DNA from 4 places in the Dactylosporangium sp. CA-233914 genome. Region 1 is predicted to be linked to each of the others. Evidence: riboswitches for the same ligand, from Rfam matches in the RefSeq annotation. Region 1 holds a riboswitch; each other region holds the start of a gene.
What was found. Region 1 has a riboswitch for cyclic di-AMP ahead of ACQPY0_RS28365 (hypothetical protein). Riboswitches for the same ligand answer to the same signal wherever they lie in the genome.

Region 1 (5,043 bases):
AACGCCGGCCGCCCGGGCGTGGCCGCCACCGCGATCTCCGCGGTCGACGTCGCCCTGTGGGACCTCAAGGCCCGGCTGCTGGGTGTACGGCTGGCCGCGCTGCTCGGCCCCGCCCGCGACACGGTGCCGATCTACGCCAGCGGCGGCTTCACCACCTGGGACGACCGCCGCCTCACCAGGTGGCTCGACGAGCACGCGGACATCCCGCGCGCCAAAATCAAGATCGGGGGCGAGTCCGAGGCCGCGGACCTGCGCCGCATCCACGCCGCCCGCGAGGCGCTCGGTCCGCACCACGAGCTCTACGTCGACGCCAACGGCGCCTACACGGCCAAGCAGGCGATCCGCCTCGCCGCCCGGTTCCCGGACGTGCGCTGGTTCGAGGAGCCGGTCTCCTCCGACGACCTCGACGGCCTGCGCCGCGTCCGGGCCGCCGTCGCCGCGGACGTGGCGGCCGGGGAGTACGGCTACGACCTGCAGTACTTCGCCCGCATGGCCGGCGCTGTGGACTGCCTGCAGGCCGACGCGACCCGCTGCGGCGGCATCACCGAGTGGCAACGGGTCGCCGGGCTCGCCGCCGCGAACGGCCTGGAGCTGTCCGGCCACTGCGCCCCGGCCCTGCACCTCGACGCCGCCCTGGCCACGGCGAACCTGCGCCACCTGGAATACTTCCACGACCACGCCCGCATCGAGTCGATGCTCTTCGACGGCGTCACGGCCCCGCAGCCCGGCGGCGTCCTGCGCCCGGACCTCGACGCCCTCGGCCACGGCCTGACACTCAAGACCGCCGTCGCCGAACCGTATCTGGTCGCCGCGGGCTGAACCCCACGACCGCGCGCGACGCAGAACGTGGTCTACATCTCGTGGATGCGAAGTACACAACGCCGCTCGGTGATGAGGTCACCGTCCTGCGCGACGCCTCGCTTGCTCAACCGGGCTCGTCACCCCCGCCTCCGGTGCCGAGCCCGGCTCACGTGCCGTACACCCGGGCCGGGTCGAGCAGCACGACCGTGCGGCGCTGCTCGGCCATGACCCGGTCGTACTCCTCCCAGTCGTCGTGGTTGCCGCCGGCGGCGGTGAACACCTCGCGCAGCAGCAGCCGCAGCCGCTCGGCGTCGATGCCCGTGGCCGGGTCGTCCGGGCCGATGAGGGTGGCCGGCCCCTCGACGGTGGCCCACTCCCAGCCGGACCGGGCCGTCACCGTCAGCCGGGGCCGGGCCCGCAGGTTGGCCAGCTTGACCGGGCCGTAGGTGACGAACCCGAGCACCGTGCCACCGCCGGCGGGGTGCGGCAGGAGCCCCGCGTTGACCACGGAAGCCTGGACGGTGCCGTCGGCCCGGACCGTCGAGACGACGACGAGCCCGTGTTCCCGTGCGGCGAGCGAGGCGAATTCCTCCAGCGTCGTCATACACCCGAGTTTAGGCCCGCGCGGCGAAGCAGCGTCGCCGAGGCCGTCTGCCCGGTGTCGCGGACCGGCCGGTGCGTCAACGACACCGACGGCGACTTCGCGGCGGTGCTGCGACGGGCGCACGCAGCGGCGCGCGCGGCTCTCGAGGGCGGCGACCTCGGCCGCGCGCGACGGCGGGGGCCGGCTCGAGGCGACCCCGCTGCTGTTCCAGGTGGCCGCGCGGGGCGGCGCGTGCCCCAAGCGGAGCCGGCCGAAGACGCCGCTCGGCCGGGCGCAGTCGGCGCAGACGAAGGTTTACGACCGCCGCGACCTCGATCGCGTCCTGGCCGCGGCGGCCGCCGACCGCGGACCCGGACCCCGGCTCGACGTCAGCCTCAACGACCGCCGCTTCGGCCCGCAGCGCTCGTGGACTCGCCGCCGGGCGCGCTGCTCCTCAACGTCGACGGCTCCGACGAGGCCGTGGCCGAGGCGCTGCTGTGGACGATGGAGGAGATCTCGGTGAAGGCTCAGGAGCGCCGCGCCTCGGCGAGCCGCGCGCGGATGATCGCGGCCGTGGCCGGGGTGCTCTCGCCGTACGGCTTGACGTAGACGGGCTGGTCCCGCTCGGCGCGCCAGCTGTCGGCGAGCGGGCCCGCGTCGACGGTGTCGTAGCCGATGGCGTCGAAGAACGCGGTCACGGTCGCCTTCGCCGCGGCGTCGTCGCCGGCGATCGGCAGCGCCGTGCGGTCGGGCGTGCCGGCGGGGCGGCCCAGCTCGGCGAGGTGCTTGAACCAGATGTTGTTGAAGCCCTTGACGACTTTCGCGCCGGCCAGGTGCTGCTGCAGCAGCCCGCTGGTGGTCGCGGTCGCGTCGTCGAGCCGCGGGAACCGGCCGTCGCGGTCCGGGTAGTAGTTGTTGGTGTCGACGACGATCTTGCCGGCCAGCGGTTCGGCGGGCACGTCCCGGTACGCCTTGAGCGGCACGGTCACCACGACGATGTCCCCGGCCGCGGCGGCCTGCGCCGGCCGGGCGGCGCGCGCCTTGGGGCCCAGCTCGGCGACGAGGTCGGCGAGCGTTTCGGGGTCCCGGGAGTTGCTGAGCACCACGTCGTGGCCGGCGGCGACGGCCAGGCGGGCCACGGTGCTGCCGATGTTGCCGCTGCCGATGAATCCGATCACTGTCATACCCCTGCCCAACCCACCGGCTCGGTCGAGCATTCCGCGCCGCCGGCAGTGTGACGCGCAGCCCATCACTAACATCGAACAACATAACTTCGATCAACGGTACTGTCTGAGCGAAGTCGCAGGTCGCCGGGGTGCACGCCGCACTCCGGCAGTTCCGATCGAGGGGTTCACCTGCGTTTGAGAAGCGGCTATGGTCATGGGGCTCGCCGCGACTGATCGTCACCGTTCCGGGTGACGGCGCGGCGGCCCGCCGAGTCGTGCTCGAACGAGCCGGGGACCCAAGCACCACTGGGGTGAATCCGTGCGGCCACGCGCCGCACGGTAGGGCGATCCTCCCGCCCGAATCCGTCAGCTAACCCGGTAGGCGGCATCGGAAGGAGCAGCGCATGCACGCCCTCGCACGGCGCCACGCCTCGGCACACTACCCCGCGGATCCGCCGGCACGCCCGGATCGCCGCCCCATCGGCTGACCCTCCGGCCCGACCGCAAAGCCCCGACCAACACCGTCCCTAGTGGACGGTCGATGGCGCATTCCCCCGTTCCGTACCGGCCCCTGCGGGCCGGAGTCGAAGTCTGTCGAGGTTTCCCGTGCAGTACCCCGAGCAACCGAACCGTCCGTACCGACGGAGGCGCGCCCGTGCCGGCCGATGAGACCAGCGGGCCGCGGCACCTGCGGCGCAACCCGCACGGCCGGCACTTGGCCGTCCGCCGGGGCATCGGCCTGTACTCGGCGGCCGCCGTCATCGCCTTCGCCGTCGTCGGCGCGCTGCTGCTGTTCTCCTCGCACGGCCCCCGCACGCTGACCGTGGCGGAGTCCGGGCCGTCGACCCAGCGCGGAGACGACCGGTCGGCCGACTCCGACCGCCGCGCGTCCCGCGGCGAAGAACGCACCGGCGACGCGCCCAGCCGGCAACCGTCGCCAACGGCGAGCGCCGAGGCGAAGCCGTCACCGGCGCAAACCACGGCGCAGCCGCCGCCGAGCACGACCACCGCCGCGCCCTCGCCAAGGGTCATCGCCGCGGTCGGCGAGCTGACCCAGGCCGAGATGAACAACGCCGTCACGATCATCCGCACCGGACAGCAGCTGGGCCTGCCGAGCCGCGCGTACGTCGTGGCGATCTCCACCGCGCTGCAGGAGAGCCACCTGCACAACCTCGCGAACTCCAACGTTCCCGAGTCGCTCAACCTGCCCAACGAGGGCGTGGGCAGCGACCACGACTCCGTCGGGCTGTTCCAGCAGCGGCCGAACTGGGGCACCGTCGCGGAGCTGATGAACCCGGCGGAGGCCGCACGCCGCTTCTACAACGCGCTCGTCGGGGTCGACGGCTGGCAGCAGATGCAGGTCACCGTGGCGGCGCAGACGGTCCAGGTGTCGGCGTTCCCGGACGCCTACGCCAAGTGGCAGGCGCTCGCCGAGCAGGTCGTGACCGCCGCCGCGCCGTGAGCCGCCGACGGGCCCTGGACGACCGGTGCACCCGTCACAGGTCGCCCAGGGCCGTCAGCGACGACTCGACGCAGTCGGCGACGCTGCAGGGCATGCCCGAGATCACGTCGACCGAGACGGTGCTCATCTTCGACGAGCTCGCCACCACCCCGAGGCGGGGCTGAGCAGTCCCCACGCCGGCATCATGCCACCTTCGATCAGGGCGCCCCGGCTCAGCCGAGACGGGCCGCCGCGGCGGCGATCGTGGCGGAGTCCAGGGGCAGCGTGGCCTCGACGTGCGTGCCCTCGCCCGGCGGGCTGGTGATCGTGATCGACCCGCCGAGCGCCTGGACCCGGTCGGCCAGGCCGATGAGGCCTGCGCCCCGCGCCGGATCGGCGCCGCCCACACCGTCGTCGCTCACCGACAGGCGCAGCTCGCCGCCGTTGGTGTTCGCCTCGATCCGTACGTGCGAGGCGCGGGCGTGCTTGGCCGCGTTGTCGGCGGCCTCCACCGCGATACAGTACGCGGCGTACTCGACCGGCTCCGGCGGCCGCTCCCGCAGGTCCAGCCTCAGCTCGGCCGGCAGGCCGCCGCGGCGGGCGAGGACCTTGAGGGCCGGGCCCAGGCCACGGTCGGACAGGATCATCGGGTGGATGCCACGGGAGATCTCGCGGAGGTCGTCCACCACCGCGGCGAGCCGGTCGGTGACCGCGGCCAGCTCCCCGTGCGCGTGCGGCAGCTCGGGCGGGATCCGCTCGTCGGCGGCGCGCAGCCCCATCGCGACGGCGATGAGCTGCTGCAGGACGCCGTCGTGGAGGTTGCGTTCGATCCGCCGCCGGGCCTGGTCGGCGGCGACCACGACGCGGGCCCGGGAGGCGGCCAGGTCGGCGCGGGCCTGGGCGTTGGCGACGGTGGTGGCGATGAGCTCGGTGGAGTCGCCGAGGCGCTCAGCCGCCTCGGCGGCCAGGGGCCGGTCGCCCGTGACGGCCGCCGTGACGACGCCCCAGAGGCGGCCCTCCACGATGATCGGCGCGCCGACGGCGGCGCGGAT
Region 2 (5,043 bases), 6.4 Mb from region 1:
CCAGTCCGTGCCGTACGCCATGAACGGATAGTCCCGGTTGGTCGCGGCGATACCGTGATGTACCCGATCGATCCACTCCACGAGCACGGGAAGATGCTCGGGCGCCGGCGACCAGCCGGCGTGCAGCAGCCGCACGAGCAGAGCGCTCTCGGCCTCGAGTGGAAACGCGGTGACGCCGCTGACGACGAGTCCGAACACGAACAGGACCAGCCAGACGCGAACGCGGGTAAGGGTGCCCACGGCCGGAGCGTAATCCGGCCGGCCGGCGATCTGAACGGGCGAGCGACCGATCTCCATGAGATCTTCACCGCGGCCGCGCCCGGCGTTGATGCGGACACGGACAGACGCCGCCGGTCGGGCGGCGTCTGTCCGGACGGTTACGGACGGCCGTAGCCGTACAGCGTGTCGATGTCGATCGGTGCGACCTTCACGACCGTGCGGCTGTTGGGCGCGTGAATGATCTGGTTGTTGCCGATGTAGATGCCGACGTGCCCGAGGCCGTTGTAGAACACCAGATCGCCCGGGGCCAGCTGACTGCGGGTGATGTGGCGAACCGTGTTGTACTGCTCGGCGGCGTTGTGCGGCAATGTGACGCCGGCCGCCTTCCAGGCCATCATGGTCAGGCCGGAGCAGTCGAACGAGTTCGGCCCCGCCGCGCCCCAGACGTAAGGCTTGCCGAGCTGGGCCCACGCGTAGCTGACCGCCTTGCCCGCCGCGCCGGAGACGGCCGGCGGCGACCCGGGGTTCGTGGTGGTCTTCGTGGTCGTGGTCGTGGTCTTGGCCGCGGCCGCCGCCGCGTTGGCCTTGCGCTGCATCTCGTCGAGCCGGGCGATGTCGCCCTCGATCTGCTTGCGACGCGTCTCCAGGTCCGTCTTCTGCCGGGTCTGCGCCGCCAGTACCTCGTTGAGGCGCCGCTTCTCGGCGTCGTACGTGCCCTTCGCCGCGGTGTACGTGGCGATGTCCTGCCGCTGGCTGCGGGAGATCTGCTCCAGCGTGCCGACCCGGTCGACGAACCCGTCCGAGGAACTGGCCCCCAGCATCAGCGACCAGGTACGCAGATTGTTGCCGGTCTTGTACGCGCTGACCGCGATCTGCTCGGCGCTGGCCTGGCCCGCGTCCATGCTGGCCTGCAGCGGCTGCAGGCCGGCCTCCAGCTTCGTGATCGCGGCCTGCGTCGCGGCCAGGTCACCGTTGGTCTTGTTGTACTGCTCGACGATGAGCTCGACTTCCTTGTTGCCCTTGTCGATCTGGGCCTGAAGCTCGGCGGGCGTCGGGTCGGCGTGCGCGGCGCACGCCGGACCGATCACGGCCGCGGCCGTCAGCCCGACAAGCAACGAGCGCAGCGCCGTTCGTCCGTTGAACACGGCAGCGTCCTTCTTCGCGGACCGCCTACCGGGTTAGCTGACGGGTTCGGGCGAGAAGAAGGTGCGCCCTACCGTGGCCGTCACGCGCTGTGCAGGTTGCCCAGCGCCCGTACACGGATTCACCCCAGGGGCGAGCCGGTCCAGCGCTCACCCGGATGGGTCCCCGGCTCCCGCGTCGAAGCCTGCGAGCAGGCCCGACACACGACTCGGCGGCACCTGACCGGGCCACCCAGGCTGGGCGACGCTTGCCGGCAGGCTGCCACCAAACGTAACGAATGCATCTCGGCGACGGAACCGCACCGCCGCGATCTAAGCGACACTTAACGCAGACTCAAGAATCGATCGTCCAACCTTCGTCCGTCCTGGCGCCGGCCGCGACCGCCGCGCGGAGGCCCACTCGCGAACCCGTTGAGTCGGGGTTTAAGAAAATTAAGATCAACAGCTTGAAGGATCAAGATACTCAAGGTACAACTTGATATATGACGGAGCGGGCGATGGACTGGCAGGAACTTACGAACCTGACCCGGGGCCAGCCGTTCGTCGTCGAGCGGGTGCGCCTGGCCAGCGGCGTGGCGATCGAGGGGGAGTTCGAGCCCCCGCAACTGGGTCAGCTCAGCCTTGAGGACCAGGTGTTCGTCACGGCGTTCGTCCGGTGCCACGGTTCCATCAAGGAGATGGAGCGGATCTTCGGGGTGAGCTACCCGACGATCAAGTCACGACTCAACCGGATCGCCCAGGCGCTCGACTTCGTCGAGACCGATCCGGCGCCGTCGCGGGCCGACGTCATCGACCGGCTGCGCCGCGGCGAGATCAACGCCCAGCAGGCATTGCGCGAATTGGAGGGTCGCACATGATGCCGCAACTGCTGACCGTACGGGTGAAGCGCCCGGCCGGTCGCCCTATCCGGATCTGGGTGCCGGTGCTTCCCGTACTACTCGTCCTGGCACCGGTGGTGGTTCTGGCGACAGCCGTCGCGGCGGTCGCGTGCCTGGTGTACCGGATCAGTTTGCTGCGGGCGCTCGGCACGGGGTGGCGGATCATGTCCGCTCTCCCCGGCACCCGGTTCGACATCGAGCAGGGTCGCACGGCCGTGCTCGTGAGCATCAGATAGAGGCTCGGAAAGAGGAGAGGTGCACAGTGAACGAAGAGCGCAAAGAGATCCTGCAGATGCTCGCCGAAGGGAAGATCACCACGGACGAGGCGGACCAGCTCATCGAGGCTCTCGAACGGGTCCAGCCCGTGCCGGTGGCCGCGGGCTCGGACGTACGGCCGAAGGGAAAGCCGAAGTATCTACGGGTGATGGTGGACGCCAACGACGACGGCACCCCGAGCCGGGTCAACATCCGGGTGCCGCTGCAACTGCTCCGGGCCGGCGTGCGGCTCGCCGCGCTGATTCCGCCGCAGGCGCTCGGACAGGCCAACGCGGAACTCGCGAGGTCGGGCGTGCCGTTCGACCTGACCCAGCTCAAGCCCGAGCAGCTCGAGGAGCTCATCGAGCAACTGGACGACATGACGGTCGAGGTCGACCAACTCGACACCCAGGTCCGCGTCTTTTGCGAGTAGATGCCGTCCGGAATCTCGGACGGGCCCCCGAGAAGGTGCTCGAACACCTTCTCGAGGTCGCGCCCGCAACAGCAGAGCACGATTGAACTGCCAGCCTGAAGTCTAGCCGAGACGAACGTACCGACCAGGGGTCACCGACAGGTGGCCCCTGCGTCATATCGGGACAGAAGGATGGGTTCCTCAGCATTCCCGATGCGAAGGAACACGAATGCACGTCAGAGTCCTGGCCTGGTGCCTGGCACCGCTGATGTCCACCGTCGTGCTGGCCGCACCCGCGTCCGCGAGCAGGACGATGTCGCCGTTCGACGCGGTCGACCAGTTCATCGGCACCGAGATGGACACGACCCAGAACAAGAGCAACGACGCGTACGGCAACACGTTCCCCGGCGCCGCGGTGCCGTTCGGCATGGTGCAGCCGAGCCCGACCACCTACAAGGCCGGCAATGCGCTGGTCGGCGAGAAGGGCGGCTATGAGTACACCGCGAGCCTGATCCGCGGCTTCGGCATGACCCGGTACTCGGGCACCGGCTGCACCGGCCGCTATGGCGGATACGAGTTCCCGACCATCCCGTACGCCGGTGACCTGCCGGGCGGTGTGCTGCCGGTCAACCCGTCCACGGACGTGAAGGGCTACTACCTGAGCTTCAGCCACGCGAACGAGGTCTCCGAGCCGGGCTACTACAAGGTGGCGCTGGACAACGGGGTGACCGCGGAGCTCACCGCGAGCACGCGCACCGCGGTGAGCCGGTACGACTTCCCGGACGCCGGCGACTCGACACTGATCTTGGACGTGTCCGGCCCGAACAACCGGACCTTCGGCAGCGAGGTCACGATTGACCCGGCCACCCGGACGGTGAGCGGCTGGATGTACGGCGTCGACGTGTGCGACGTCGGAAACTACTACAAGACATACTTCTCGACCACGTACGACCAGCCGTTCGCCTCGTACGGAACGTGGAACGACGGCGAGATGGTCGCCGGCTCCACCCACGCGATCAAGAGCACCACCAACGTGAGCGTGGACTACCGGCACGACACCGGCGCGTGGATCACGTTCGCCGACGGCGCGCGGGTCACCGCGAAGACCGGCTTCAGCTATGTGAGCGTGGCCAACGCCGCGGCCAACCGCGACGAGGAGGTGGGCCGGGCGCGATTCGAAAACGTACGCGATCGCGCGAAGCGCCTGTGGCAGGAGGCGCTCGGCACCATCGACATCGGCGGCGGCACCGACGAGCAGCGGATCAAGTTCTACACCGCGCTCTACCACGCGTTGCTGCACCCGAACGTACGCGACGACGTGAACGGCCAGTACCTCGGCTACGACAACCAGGTGCACCAGGTCGAGCGGGGCCGGCACTTCTACGAGAACCTGAACTTCGCCGGCTCGGGCTGGGACATGTACCGCAGCCAGGCGCAGCTCATCGCGCTGACCTTCCCGAAGGTCGCGAACGACATGAACCAGTCGATCGTCGACATGGTGGCGCAGCGGGGCTCGTGGGCGCCGGGCAACGCCCGCATGCAGGGCGACAACTACCAGGTCGTCCTGGCCACCCTCGACGACATGGGCGCGACCGGCTACGACCGCAAGTCCGCGCTGGCCTCGATGGTCACCACCCAGAAGCTGCCGGCCACCACGACCACGCGGTCGGACGGCTACCAGTACTTCGCGACCGGCATGATCGAGAACCGCAAGGGCGACTTCGCGACGTCCCGGGTCCTTGAGTACTCGATCGACGACTTCGCGATCGCCCAGTTCGCGAAGCGGCTCGGCGCCACTGACGAGTACAACTTCTTCATGGGCCGGGCGCAGAACTGGATGAACGTCTTCGACCCGGTCACCCGGCACATCCGCCCGCGCGAGCGGACCGGCTTCGACCGCTCCTTCGACCTGCGGGTCCGTGACGACGGCGCGGGCCGCGGCCAGTTCAACCAGTCCACCGGCTATCAATACGGCTGGCTGGTCCCGCAGAACCTGTCCACCCTGATCGCCAAGCGCGGCAGCGTCGCGGCGGCCACCGCCCAGCTCGACGTGCTGATGGCCCAGCTGGACGCCGGCGCGTACACCCAGACCGGCAACTACCTGTCCAACCAGCCGGCCTTCGGCACGCCGTGGGTG
Region 3 (5,043 bases), 1.8 Mb from region 1:
GGCTGGTCGCCGAGGAGGTCCCCGAGAGCATCGTGGCCGAGATTCGGCGCGCGGTGCTCGCCGGACACAAGCTGCACATCCATTACGCGGCAGTGGGCCAGACCCCGAAGTGGCGCACGGTGGACCCGATCGGCCTGGTCACCGTACGCGAACAGGGCTACTTGCTGGCCACGAGGTCTGGCGCGGACCGCACGTACCGACTGTCCCGGGTGTTGGCCGCCGAGGAACTCGCCGAACCCGCACAGCGACCTGACCGGGTCGATCTGGACCGGGCCTGGCAGGAACGCAGCACGCAGTTTCGCACCGGCGGCGACTCGGTCACCGTGCTGGTGCGGGTGCACGCGGCGCGGCGGGAGGACTTGGTGGGCACCGCGCTGGCCGTCCTCGCCGAGGAAGCCGACGCGGACGGCTGGCTGCGACTGGAGGTGACCTTCCAAGATCCCAGACATGCCGAATGGGCGCTGTGGCAGCTCGCCACGAACGCGGAAGCCCTGGCCCCGCAGTGGTTGCGCACCGCCCTGCGCAACCGCGCCGCCGCGATCGCCACCTGCTACGAAGTGTCATCCGACAGTTGAAGGGCGATTCACCTGTCAGGCGAGGAACCGCGGGATGGCCAACCGGAACACCTCAGTACGAGTAGCCGCGCTGGGAGATCCAGTCGGCCAGCCTGGGGATGCTCACCCAGTAGGTGCCGTCGCCGCGCGGGTTGGCCGGATCGGCGATCTTCACCGTGCTGCCGCCGTCCTCGTATCCGACGAGCGTGAGGTAGTGCCCGCCTTCGTAGGCGTGGACCACACCGGTGTTGTCGGTGAGGTGCCCGGCGATGTTGGCGACGACAGCCCGGCCGCTGGTGATGGCACTCACCACGTCCGACCGCAGCTGGGCCGCCTGTGCCGGTGTTGCCGGGTACGCTGGGATCTCCCTGGTCCGGTACACCGTCCCGCGGTCGAGCACGCTGTTGAGGGCGCGGGTGGTGTCGAAGGCCGAGTTGGTCCCGCTGGTGGTGGTGTGCAGCAGGGTGGCGGCCTGATCCTGGCTGATGGTGTGGCCGGCCGCCGTGAGCGCGATCCGGGTGGCGGCCGGCCCGCAGTAATAGAAGTTGGGCTGAAGCTGGAACTGGTAGTCGAGGACCTTCGCCGCTGGGGCCGGTGCCGTCGACTGCTTGGGCGCGGGCGCGACCGACTGCTCGACGGCCGGCGCCGCACCGGCCGAGGCCGTGTTCGCGGGCGGCGGATCGCCGAGCTGGCTGAGCACGATGCCGGCCGCGGCGGCCGCGGCGAGCAGCGCGCCGGAGATCACGGCGGTTCGCGGCCGGCTCGCGGCAACCGTCTGCCGGGCCTGCTGCAGTACACGTACGAGGTTCATTGCGACTCTCCAGGGGCTCTTCGACCGGGCAAGGTGCGGGATCGCGCACAGGGCAGCGCACCCGGCACGCCGCGGCGTGCTGGGTGTGTGACGAACCGTGTCGTCAGCGGTGGTGGCGTGCGGGTGTCCGCAGGCTGCGCAACGGCGTGGCCGTGCGCCGCGCTACGGCGACCGCGTCAGCGTCCTGTCGATGCCGGTCTGTGTGCGGCCGAGCGGGCGCGCGGCTGGCGAGGACTGGTGCGATGGGGGTTGAGCCGGCTGTGCACAGACAGATCTCCTTACGCGTCCGCCTACCGGGTTAGCTGACGGGTTCGGGCGCGAAGGTCGCCCTACCGCGGGCCGTCGGCCCGCGGATTCACCCCAGGCTTGCGGTGGGTCCCCGGCTCGTGCATGCACGACTCAGCGGGCCCGTCCCGGCGCCACCTGTGGTGGGCACCAACCGGGTCGGGCGACCCACGACGTTACTCAAGGCCGCCGGCCCTGCCAACGCCTGCTAGCTGGAAAAACCCGCACTCGTCGCCCTTGAACGGGCGTTAGTGGGCCTGTGACCGGCCCAGCAGGTCGTGGCGGAGATGGTCGAGGGCCCAGGCCTCCCACGCCTCGCGTGACCAGCCGCACTCCCGGGTCAGCACGAGGAACAGCTCCGGCGACAACAGGGCGACCGTGATGTCGCTCGCCCGGTCCTCGCTCATCGCCGGCGGCAACGCGCCCAGGCCGCCGAGCACCGTGACGAACTCGGCGTGGGCCTGGCGACGTTGCCGGCTGTTGACCGTCCACTGGCCGGCCATCTCCGGATCGGTGGGAGCCGCGTCCCGCACGACGGCGAGGATCGGCGCGACCCGGGCCAGGATCAGGCCGCTGGCGCGCACCCACCCGGTGAGCACCTCCGCGGGATCGGTCGCGGCTCGCAGCCGGGCGAACCAGTCCCGCTCCAGCAGGGCCACCGGCTCGTCGTCGCCGGCCGATCGGACGTCGACGACCTCCTTGAGCAGCCGGCTCTTCGTGCCGAAGTGGAAATACACCGTCTGCACCGCCACGCCCGCCGCGCCGGCGATCTCCTGCAGCGTGGTCGCCGCGTATCCCTTGCTGGTGAACAGGTCGTGAGCCGCGGCGACGATGGCGCGTTTCGTGCGTGCCGAGCGTTGGCGTGGCCCCTTGACGTCAGACACCAAGCTAGAGTAACACTCTAGAGGTCAGCTCTAAAAAGCCCCGATCGTGAGGCGGACGCGATGCCGGCACTCGCAGGGTTCCACCACGTCAAGATCCCCGTCGCCGACGTCGACAAGAGCCTCGAGTGGTACCAGCGGGTGCTGGGCCTGCAGGTGGCAATCGAATTCGTCGAGGACGGAGTCCGCCGCGGCGTCGCCCTGCGCGATCCCGGCGGCACGCTGATGCTCGCGCTGCGCCAGGATCCCGACCACGCCGGCGCCTTGACCGGGTTCGACCCGGTGGCCTTCGCCGTGCCCGACGTCGCCGCGCTGCGGGACTGGGTCGCGCACCTCGACGAGCTCGGGATCGCGCACGGCCCACTCGCCGAGGGCAGCGTCGGCTGGCTGGCCGGCGGCGTCACCGACCCCGACGGCATCGAAGTCCGGCTCTACACCGCCACGCCCCGCTGACGAAGGAGGCGCCATGTCCCTGATCACCCTGCCGGCCGGTGCGGGCACCGAATACCCGTTCCTCGGCACCACCATGACCGTCAAGGCGTCCGCGTCGCAGACCGACGGTGGCCTGACCCTCATCGAACAGGTCTGCCCGCCCGGGTTCGCCACCCCGCGCCACCTGCACCACCACGACGACGAGGCGTTCTACGTGCTCGACGGGGCGATCCGGGTCCACCACGGCGAGGACACGTGGGAGGCCGGCCCGGGAGCCTTCGTCCTGCTGCCCCGCCGGCGCCCGCACGCCTTCGCCGTCGTCAGCTCCGAACCGGCGCGGCTGCTGCAACTGACCTGGCCAGCGGGGTTCGAACAGTTCGCCGAGCGGGTCGCCGCGATGCCGCCGGGGCCGCCCGACCCCGCGGCGCTGACCGCGGTCGCCGCCGAGTTCGGCTACGAGATCACCGGTCCTCCGCCACACTGACAGTGCGGGGTCAGGGGTTCGAGTAGTCCCCGCGCCCGCGCCGCCGGACCTCGACATCCGCATCATCGACCACGGCCCCGGCATCTCGGCCGCCGACCGGGAGCGGGTCTTCCAACCCTTCCAGCGCCTCGGCGATCGCGACAACGCCACCGGCGTCGGCCTCGGCCTGGCCCTGTCCCGCGGCCTCGCCGAGGCCATGGGCGGCACCCTGCAGCCCGAGCACACCCCGGCGGCGGCCCCGGCCGATCCCGCGCTGCCAGCACACCTGGACGTGCGGCGCACCGGAAAAGCCGACCCAGCATGACCCGCATCCGCATCCTCATCGTCGACGACGAGCCGCAGCTGCTGCGGGCCCTGCGGATCAACCTGCAGGCCCGCCAGTACGACGTGGTCACCGCCGCCGACGGCACCAGCGCCCTACGGGCCGCTGCCGACCGGCACCTCGACGTCGTCGTCGCTGGTCGGCCACCGGGAGCTGCTGCAGCACGTGTGGGGCCGACGTATGTCAAGAGAGCCACTACCTGCGCCAGTACATGGGCCAGCTGCGGCGTAAACTGGAGGCCGGCCCGTCGCGCCCGCGGCACCTGCTGACCGAACCGGCCATGGGCTACCGGTTCCAGCCGTGAGCGTAACCGAGGCGACCTCGGCGACAACAGACCCGCACAAGACACGCTTCCCGCTGGGCGAAGAGGCAGGCGGTACACGATGCTCAGCTCCGTCAGTCGCGACCGGATCGCGCTCGCGGCGGCGGTCGTTGGGCCGTTCGCCGTCGCCGGAGGCCTGATTCCCTTCCGCACCGCGATCTCCGGCGCGAACATGGCGCTGGTCCTGGTGGTGGCCGTCGTCGCGGTGGCCGCCATCGGCAGCCGCCTGGCCGGTGCGCTCGCGGCCGTGTCCGCCGCGGTGTGGTTCGACTTCCTCCTGACCGAGCCGTACGGGCGGTTCACCATCGCCGCGGGCCCCGATGTCCTCACGGCGATCCTCCTGCTCGCCGTCGGCTTGGCGGTGTCGCAGCTGGCCGCGCGAGCCCGCCGCCTGCACCTCGTCACCATCACCGACGCCGACCACCTGTCCCGGATCCACCGGACCACCCAACTGGTCCAATCCGGCGCCGCCCCCAACGAGGTCGTCAACCAGGTCCGCCCCCAGCTGGTCGACCTGCTGCACCTGCGCGGATGCCGATTCGAGCAGGGAGTACTGCTCGGCCGTCCACCACGGCTCGAACCCGACGGCAGCATCACGCCGAGGCCCGTTCACTCGTCGTCGCAGCCGGGCGAGCTTCCGGACGAGGACGTCGAGCTCAGGGTCTCCGCAGGCGGTGTCTACTACGGGCGGTTCATGCTCAGTCCTACCCCTGGCCACGCCGTCACGCTGCAGGCCCGGCTCGTCGCGGTCACGCTCGCCGACCGGGTCGGCGCCGCATTCGACGCCGCACGTTCCGGGCCCGATCGCCGGACCTGACCGGAGGATCGTTGATGGTGCGGGTGGCGTGCGCCAGCCCGCACAATGCTCGTCGTGCCCCCGCGGCGTCTGCTGCGGGGTCCTGGGAGTGGGAGTTGAGCCTCTTGCCAGCAGGAGTAGTCGATATCCAGGTGT
Region 4 (5,043 bases), 3.8 Mb from region 1:
GGTACCGATCTCGGCGCTGATGGGGACCGTCTTGTCGCCCGCCGCCGGGGTGATCTGCACCGCCGCCGGTTTCGGCGGCGGTGCGGTCGTCCGGGCGCCGGTGCGCGGGGAGTCGTGACACGCCGACAGCGCGCCCGCGAGCGCGAGCAGCGCGACCGATGTTCGTAATGTGCGCATACGGGCATCGTCGGCCGCGGCCGGGCGAGGCCGTGGCGACTCTTGGGTGAACCCGCGTAGGAGCCCTTACATCGTGGCGTCGGCGATCTGGTTGGCGAGGCCCTCCCACTTGGCATACGCGTACGGGAACGCCGAGCGCTGCACCATCTGCGCCGCGACGGTCACCGCGTAGTCGCCCCAGCCGGGGATGCTCAGCAGCGCCGCGTAGAACCGGCGCGCGGACTCGTGCGGGTCCATGAGCTGCTTGACGGATCCCCAGTTCGGCCGCTGCTGGAACAGCCCGACCGAATCGTAGTCGTACCCGACCCCCTCGTTGGGGTGGTTCAGCGAGTCCGGCAGGTTCGCGTTCGCCAGGTTCCGCAGGTGGCTCTCCTGCAGTGCGGTGGCGAGCGCGACGACGGCGGCGCGCTTGGGCAGCCGCTCCCGCACGGCCACGTCGACGATCGCGATCGCGTTGTTCATCTCGGCCCGGGACAACCCGCCGACTGGATCGGCCCGCCGTGCGGCCGCCGGCGCCGGCACCGCCGTCGTCGCCGCCGGGGTTGGGGCGCTCTGCGCGCGTTCCCGGCCGCGGGAAGCCGCCCCGGGTGCGGACCGGCCGGCGCCGGGCTCGGCCGTGGCCGTGGCTGCGGCCTCGGCGGCCACGACCCCGGCGGGCCGCGCGCCGGTGCTCAGCGACGCGGAGACGCCGAAGGTGGCCAGCGCGAAGGCCGTCACCAGCGCGGCGCCGCGCAGCAGCGGCGGCGCGGCGGCTCCGCCGATGCCATCCCGGATCAGCGGCGGCCTCAGGACGCCCGGCAGGTTGCGCTGGAGGCTGAGCGGGACTGTGCGTGAGAGGGCGCGCTGGATGGAGCGTGGGAGGGCGCGCTGGCGGAACTGGTGCGCCCGCGAATGACGAGGTCCGCTGTTCGGCATCCGGCGACAGTAGGGCCGGGGTTAAACACGGGTGATTTTGGGCATGAGAATAGGCCCTCCGGCGCCCTGCGGGCGGGCGGCCCGGCGGCTCTCACCTCGGACACGTGCGAGTTGGCGGCTTTCGTCCGGAATGTGCGCCGCCCGGCGGCTCGCATCTGGGATTCGCACCAATTGCCGAAATTCGTCCGAAATGCGGGCGGGGTCGGCGGCCCCCGTCCGGGATGCGCACGCCTCGCCGAGCCGGTGGCGGCGACCGCGCACCGTGCCCGGGTCATCACGGAGAGCGTGCGAACGGCGAGGCGAACGGCGACGTCCAGGCGGGGTGCTTCCCGGCGGCTGAGGGCTGGGCGAGCCGCCCGCTGGCCGTTTCACCCAGGGGGTGAAACAGGCCCTGACCGGCACGTTTAGCTTCGTCGAAGCCGCCCGGACCGTGGTCGTCCAAAGGGATGACGCCGCGGCGGTACCGCTGAGTCGTGCGTGCGTACGAGCCGGGGACCCAAGTACCGCCGGGGTGAATCCGCGGGGCCGAACCTAGGCCCCGCGGTAGGACGAACTTCCCGTCCGAACCCGTCAGCTAACCCGGTAGGCGGCTTCGGAAGGAGGCGAGGTACGCCCATGTACCTCTACAGATCCCGCCACCTGCGCCGCATGGGCGCTCCTGGGCAGCGGCGCGTGCGCGTCGCCCTGGCCTCGGCCGCCGTCGCGGCCGCCGCCGGGATCGGCATCGCCGCGCTGCAGGAGTCCCCGCCGCCGGTCAACGCGCAGACGGTCGCCGCGGAGGCGACCGGCCTGGTCAGCGAGTCCTCGGGCCCCGTCAAACGCCAGGATCAGGCCGCGCAGGGCAACCGGCAGGCCCCGGGCCAGGTCACGCAGGGCAAGCAGGCCCAGGCCACGCCGGGGGCGAAGGCGACCCAGACCCAGAGCCAGGCGGCCCCGAGCGCGAGCCCGGCGACGCCGGCGGAGAAGGACCTGACGTACCAGTTCGCGTGGCAGGAGAACTACTACTTCTGCGGCCCCGCGGCGACCCGCATCGCGCTCACCGCGCGCGGGCTCACCCCCTCGCAGTCACAGGTCGCGCAGAGCCTCGGCACGACCGTCAACGGCACGAACTCGTCGCAGGACACGGCGCGGGCGCTCAACCAGATCACCGGCACCAGCTTCTACTCGGCGCACTTCATCGCCGGTCAGACCGCGACCGACGCCGACGTCGCCGCGCTCAAGCAGGCCGTCCTGCACGCGATCACCCAGGGATACGCCGTCGTGGCGAACATCGCCGGGTCCACTGTGGACGACTCCGGGCACTCGCACTCGTACTCGGGCGGGCACTACCTCACGATCGTCGGGTATCGCGACAACGGCGACACCGTGAAGATCGCGGACCCGGCCGACGCGATGGGTGTCGGCTCGTACACGCTGAGCACGAAGAAGATGGCGGACTGGATCGCACAGCGCGGGTACGCCGCGTAACCGTAGTTACGTCGAGCCGAGCGCGCGCGCCCGGCTCGGGGCCGGGAAGCCCTGCGCGGATTGACCGCGCAGGGCCGCGACCATCGTCTGCGCGACCGCCTGGTTGACCGAGGAGGACACGCCGCCGCCGACATAGTCGTTGGGGTTGTCGGCGTTGGCCGCGATCCCGGCGGCGGCCACCTGCGGGGTGAACCCGACGAACGTCTCCGTCGCGTTGTTCTCCGAGCTGCCCGTCTTGCCCGCGACCGGCCGCCCGCCGAGGATGCCCGACACCGCCTCCGCGGTGCCGCCGTCGCACTTGCCGTAGGCCGAGCCGCGCCCGACGGGGCAGCGGGCGGCGTCGGTCGCGGCGGCCGCCACGTCCGGGTCGACCACCTGCCGGCACTGGGGGTTGGCGGCGTTCACCGGGCGGCCGTCGGGGCCGGTGACGGACAGCACGGGCAGCGGCTCGCAGTACAGGCCGCCGGCGGCCACGGCCGCGTAGGCGTTGGCGAGGTCCAGCGGCGTGGTCGAGGAGGTGCCGAGGGTGAACGAGCCCCACTCGTCCTTCGTCGCCAGCCCCGCGTCGTGCTCGTCGCGGAACTTGATGCCGAGCTGCTGCGCCATGTCGATCACCCGCCGGAGGCCGACCTGCTCCTCCAGCCACACGAAGTACGTGTTCACGGACCGGCCGAACCCGGTCCACATCGTGCGCACGCCGTCCATCCAGCTCGGGGTGTCGTTGGCGGGGCACCATCGCCCGCCGCAGCTGGCGCCGGCGCTGCCCGGCCAGATGGTCGGGAGCCGGGCCGGCGCGTTGAACGACGTGTTGAGGGGCCGGCCGGAGTCGAGGGCGGCGAGCATCGTGAACATCTTGAACGTCGAGCCGGCCTGGTAGCCGGCGACGTCGGCGCCGCCCGCGACGAGCTGGTTGACGGTGTTGGGGTACTGCGGGTGCTCCGGCGGGTTGGCCTCCAGGCTGAAGTGGCGGTTGACGGCGAGCGCCTGGACCCGGCCGGTGCCCGGCGTGACGACGGCGATCGGCAGCGAGCGGGCGCGGTCGTAGCCGTACACCCCCAGCGACTGCGACAGGGCCGCCGCCTGCACGCCGGGGTCGAGCGAGGTGACGATGGTGTACCCGCCGGTGCGCAGCCGCTCGTCGCGCTCGGTCGGCGTGGTGCCGAACTCCGGGCGGCTGTTCCACCACTGGCGGAAGTAGTCGCAGAAGAAGCCCCAGTCGTTGTGCTCCGGTGCGACCGACGCGCAGTCGTTGGGCAGCCGGGTTTGCGTCAGCCGCAGCTCCTCGTGCTGGGCCGCGGTCGCCGCCTCGGCGGTGATGACGTGCATCTTCGCCATGGCGTCGAGGGTGTACGCGCGCCGCTGCAGCGCCGTCGCGCGGTCGCCGGTGATCGGGTTGTCGACGTCCGGCGACTGCAGCAGCCCGGCCAGCAGCGCCGCCTCGGGCAGCGTGAGGTCGGCCGGGGCCTTGCCGAAGTACGTCTGCGCCGCCGACGCGATGCCGTACGCGCCCGCGCCGAAGTAGGCGATGTTGAGGTACCGCTCCAGGATCTGCTGCTTGGTGAGCTGCTTCTCGATCGCCCGCGCGTAGCGCATCTCCCGCAGCTTGCGGTCGGGGGTGTCGGCCAGCGCGTCGAGGTGCTGCTGCGGCGTCAGGTCGGGGTCGTTCTTCATGACGTTGCGCACGTACTGCATGGTCAGCGTCGATGCGCCCTGCTGCGCCCGGCCGCGGCTGTTGGACACGAACGCGCGCAGCACCCCGCGTGTGTCGACGCCGTGATGATGGTAGAAACGCGTGTCCTCGGCGGCGACGACGGCCTGCCGCAGCACGTTGGCCACCTGGTCGAGCGGGACGTCGTGGCGGTTCTCGTCGTAGAACGTGGTGATGAGGGTCTTGCCGTCGTTGGCGTACACGTACGACGTCTGGGCCGGCAGCGGCGTCGCCAGCTGCGTCGGCAGGCTCGTCCACATGTCGCCGCCGGCCTTGGCCGCCCCGCCGCCGGCGATCGCCAGCGGCAGCGCGGCGGCGGCGAGCACCAGCCCGCCGAGCACCCCGCACAACAGCAGGCGCAGAATCTTGCGGACTCGGGGCATGTGTACTCCCAGGCACGGGCGGAAGGCTGGCGGGCGCCCCGCTACCCGACCCGCCTGCGGCTAACCTCCGGTGCCCCGGGATCACCCCGGTCTCCGGCACGGGCGAACGCCGGGATGGCCGCCCGGTAACCGAACCGCGCCCCGCCCCGAGGCTTGTTGGCTGGAGGTCATGTGCGGCTTCTTGATGTACACCGGCAACGACATCATCTCCGCGGACGTCCTCGGCGCCATGGAGCGCCGGCTCGCCCTCATCGAGCACCGCGGCCCTGACGACACCGTCCTTGCGCGGATCGGCCCGGGCACCGCCGCCGGCTTCGCCCGCCTCGCGATCATCGACCGGCAGGGCAGCCGCCAGCCGCTGCGGTATCCGCCGACCGGCCCCGACGCGGGCCG

Region 2: linked by a shared signal. The riboswitch ahead of ACQPY0_RS57310 (NlpC/P60 family protein) and the one ahead of ACQPY0_RS28365 (hypothetical protein) in region 1 are both predicted to bind cyclic di-AMP.
Region 3: linked by a shared signal. The riboswitch ahead of ACQPY0_RS36495 (C39 family peptidase) and the one ahead of ACQPY0_RS28365 (hypothetical protein) in region 1 are both predicted to bind cyclic di-AMP.
Region 4: linked by a shared signal. The riboswitch ahead of ACQPY0_RS44975 (C39 family peptidase) and the one ahead of ACQPY0_RS28365 (hypothetical protein) in region 1 are both predicted to bind cyclic di-AMP.

The regions. Positions count from the first base shown of each region.
Region 1 covers NZ_CP192030.1:6,349,151-6,354,193, reverse strand. Annotated here, with positions in the region: gene ACQPY0_RS28380 (enolase C-terminal domain-like protein) at 1-819, shown strand, start outside; gene ACQPY0_RS28375 (TIGR03618 family F420-dependent PPOX class oxidoreductase) at 968-1,405, opposite strand; gene ACQPY0_RS28370 (NADPH-dependent F420 reductase) at 1,912-2,568, opposite strand; cyclic di-AMP (ydaO/yuaA leader) riboswitch at 2,807-2,950, shown strand; gene ACQPY0_RS28365 (hypothetical protein) at 3,206-4,012, shown strand; gene ACQPY0_RS28360 (hypothetical protein) at 4,047-4,187, opposite strand; gene ACQPY0_RS28355 (GAF domain-containing protein) at 4,225-5,043, opposite strand, start outside.
Region 2 covers NZ_CP192030.1:12,795,846-12,800,888, forward strand. Annotated here, with positions in the region: gene ACQPY0_RS57305 (hypothetical protein) at 1-240, opposite strand, end outside; gene ACQPY0_RS57310 (NlpC/P60 family protein) at 378-1,364, opposite strand; cyclic di-AMP (ydaO/yuaA leader) riboswitch at 1,372-1,561, opposite strand; gene ACQPY0_RS57315 (DUF2089 domain-containing protein) at 1,844-2,218, shown strand; gene ACQPY0_RS57320 (hypothetical protein) at 2,218-2,475, shown strand; gene ACQPY0_RS57325 (SHOCT-like domain-containing protein) at 2,502-2,927, shown strand; gene ACQPY0_RS57330 (GH92 family glycosyl hydrolase) at 3,136-5,043, shown strand, end outside.
Region 3 covers NZ_CP192030.1:8,190,742-8,195,784, forward strand. Annotated here, with positions in the region: gene ACQPY0_RS36490 (helix-turn-helix transcriptional regulator) at 1-575, shown strand, start outside; gene ACQPY0_RS36495 (C39 family peptidase) at 628-1,365, opposite strand; cyclic di-AMP (ydaO/yuaA leader) riboswitch at 1,638-1,780, opposite strand; gene ACQPY0_RS36500 (TetR/AcrR family transcriptional regulator) at 1,899-2,534, opposite strand; gene ACQPY0_RS36505 (VOC family protein) at 2,595-2,984, shown strand; gene ACQPY0_RS36510 (cupin domain-containing protein) at 2,998-3,447, shown strand; partial or broken gene ACQPY0_RS36515 (sensor histidine kinase) at 3,458-3,751, shown strand; gene ACQPY0_RS36520 (hypothetical protein) at 3,748-4,038, shown strand; gene ACQPY0_RS36525 (DUF4118 domain-containing protein) at 4,153-4,908, shown strand.
Region 4 covers NZ_CP192030.1:10,168,330-10,173,372, reverse strand. Annotated here, with positions in the region: gene ACQPY0_RS44985 (Ig-like domain-containing protein) at 1-177, opposite strand, end outside; gene ACQPY0_RS44980 (hypothetical protein) at 244-1,092, opposite strand; cyclic di-AMP (ydaO/yuaA leader) riboswitch at 1,547-1,696, shown strand; gene ACQPY0_RS44975 (C39 family peptidase) at 1,708-2,559, shown strand; gene ACQPY0_RS44970 (transglycosylase domain-containing protein) at 2,566-4,650, opposite strand; gene asnB (asparagine synthase (glutamine-hydrolyzing)) at 4,820-5,043, shown strand, end outside.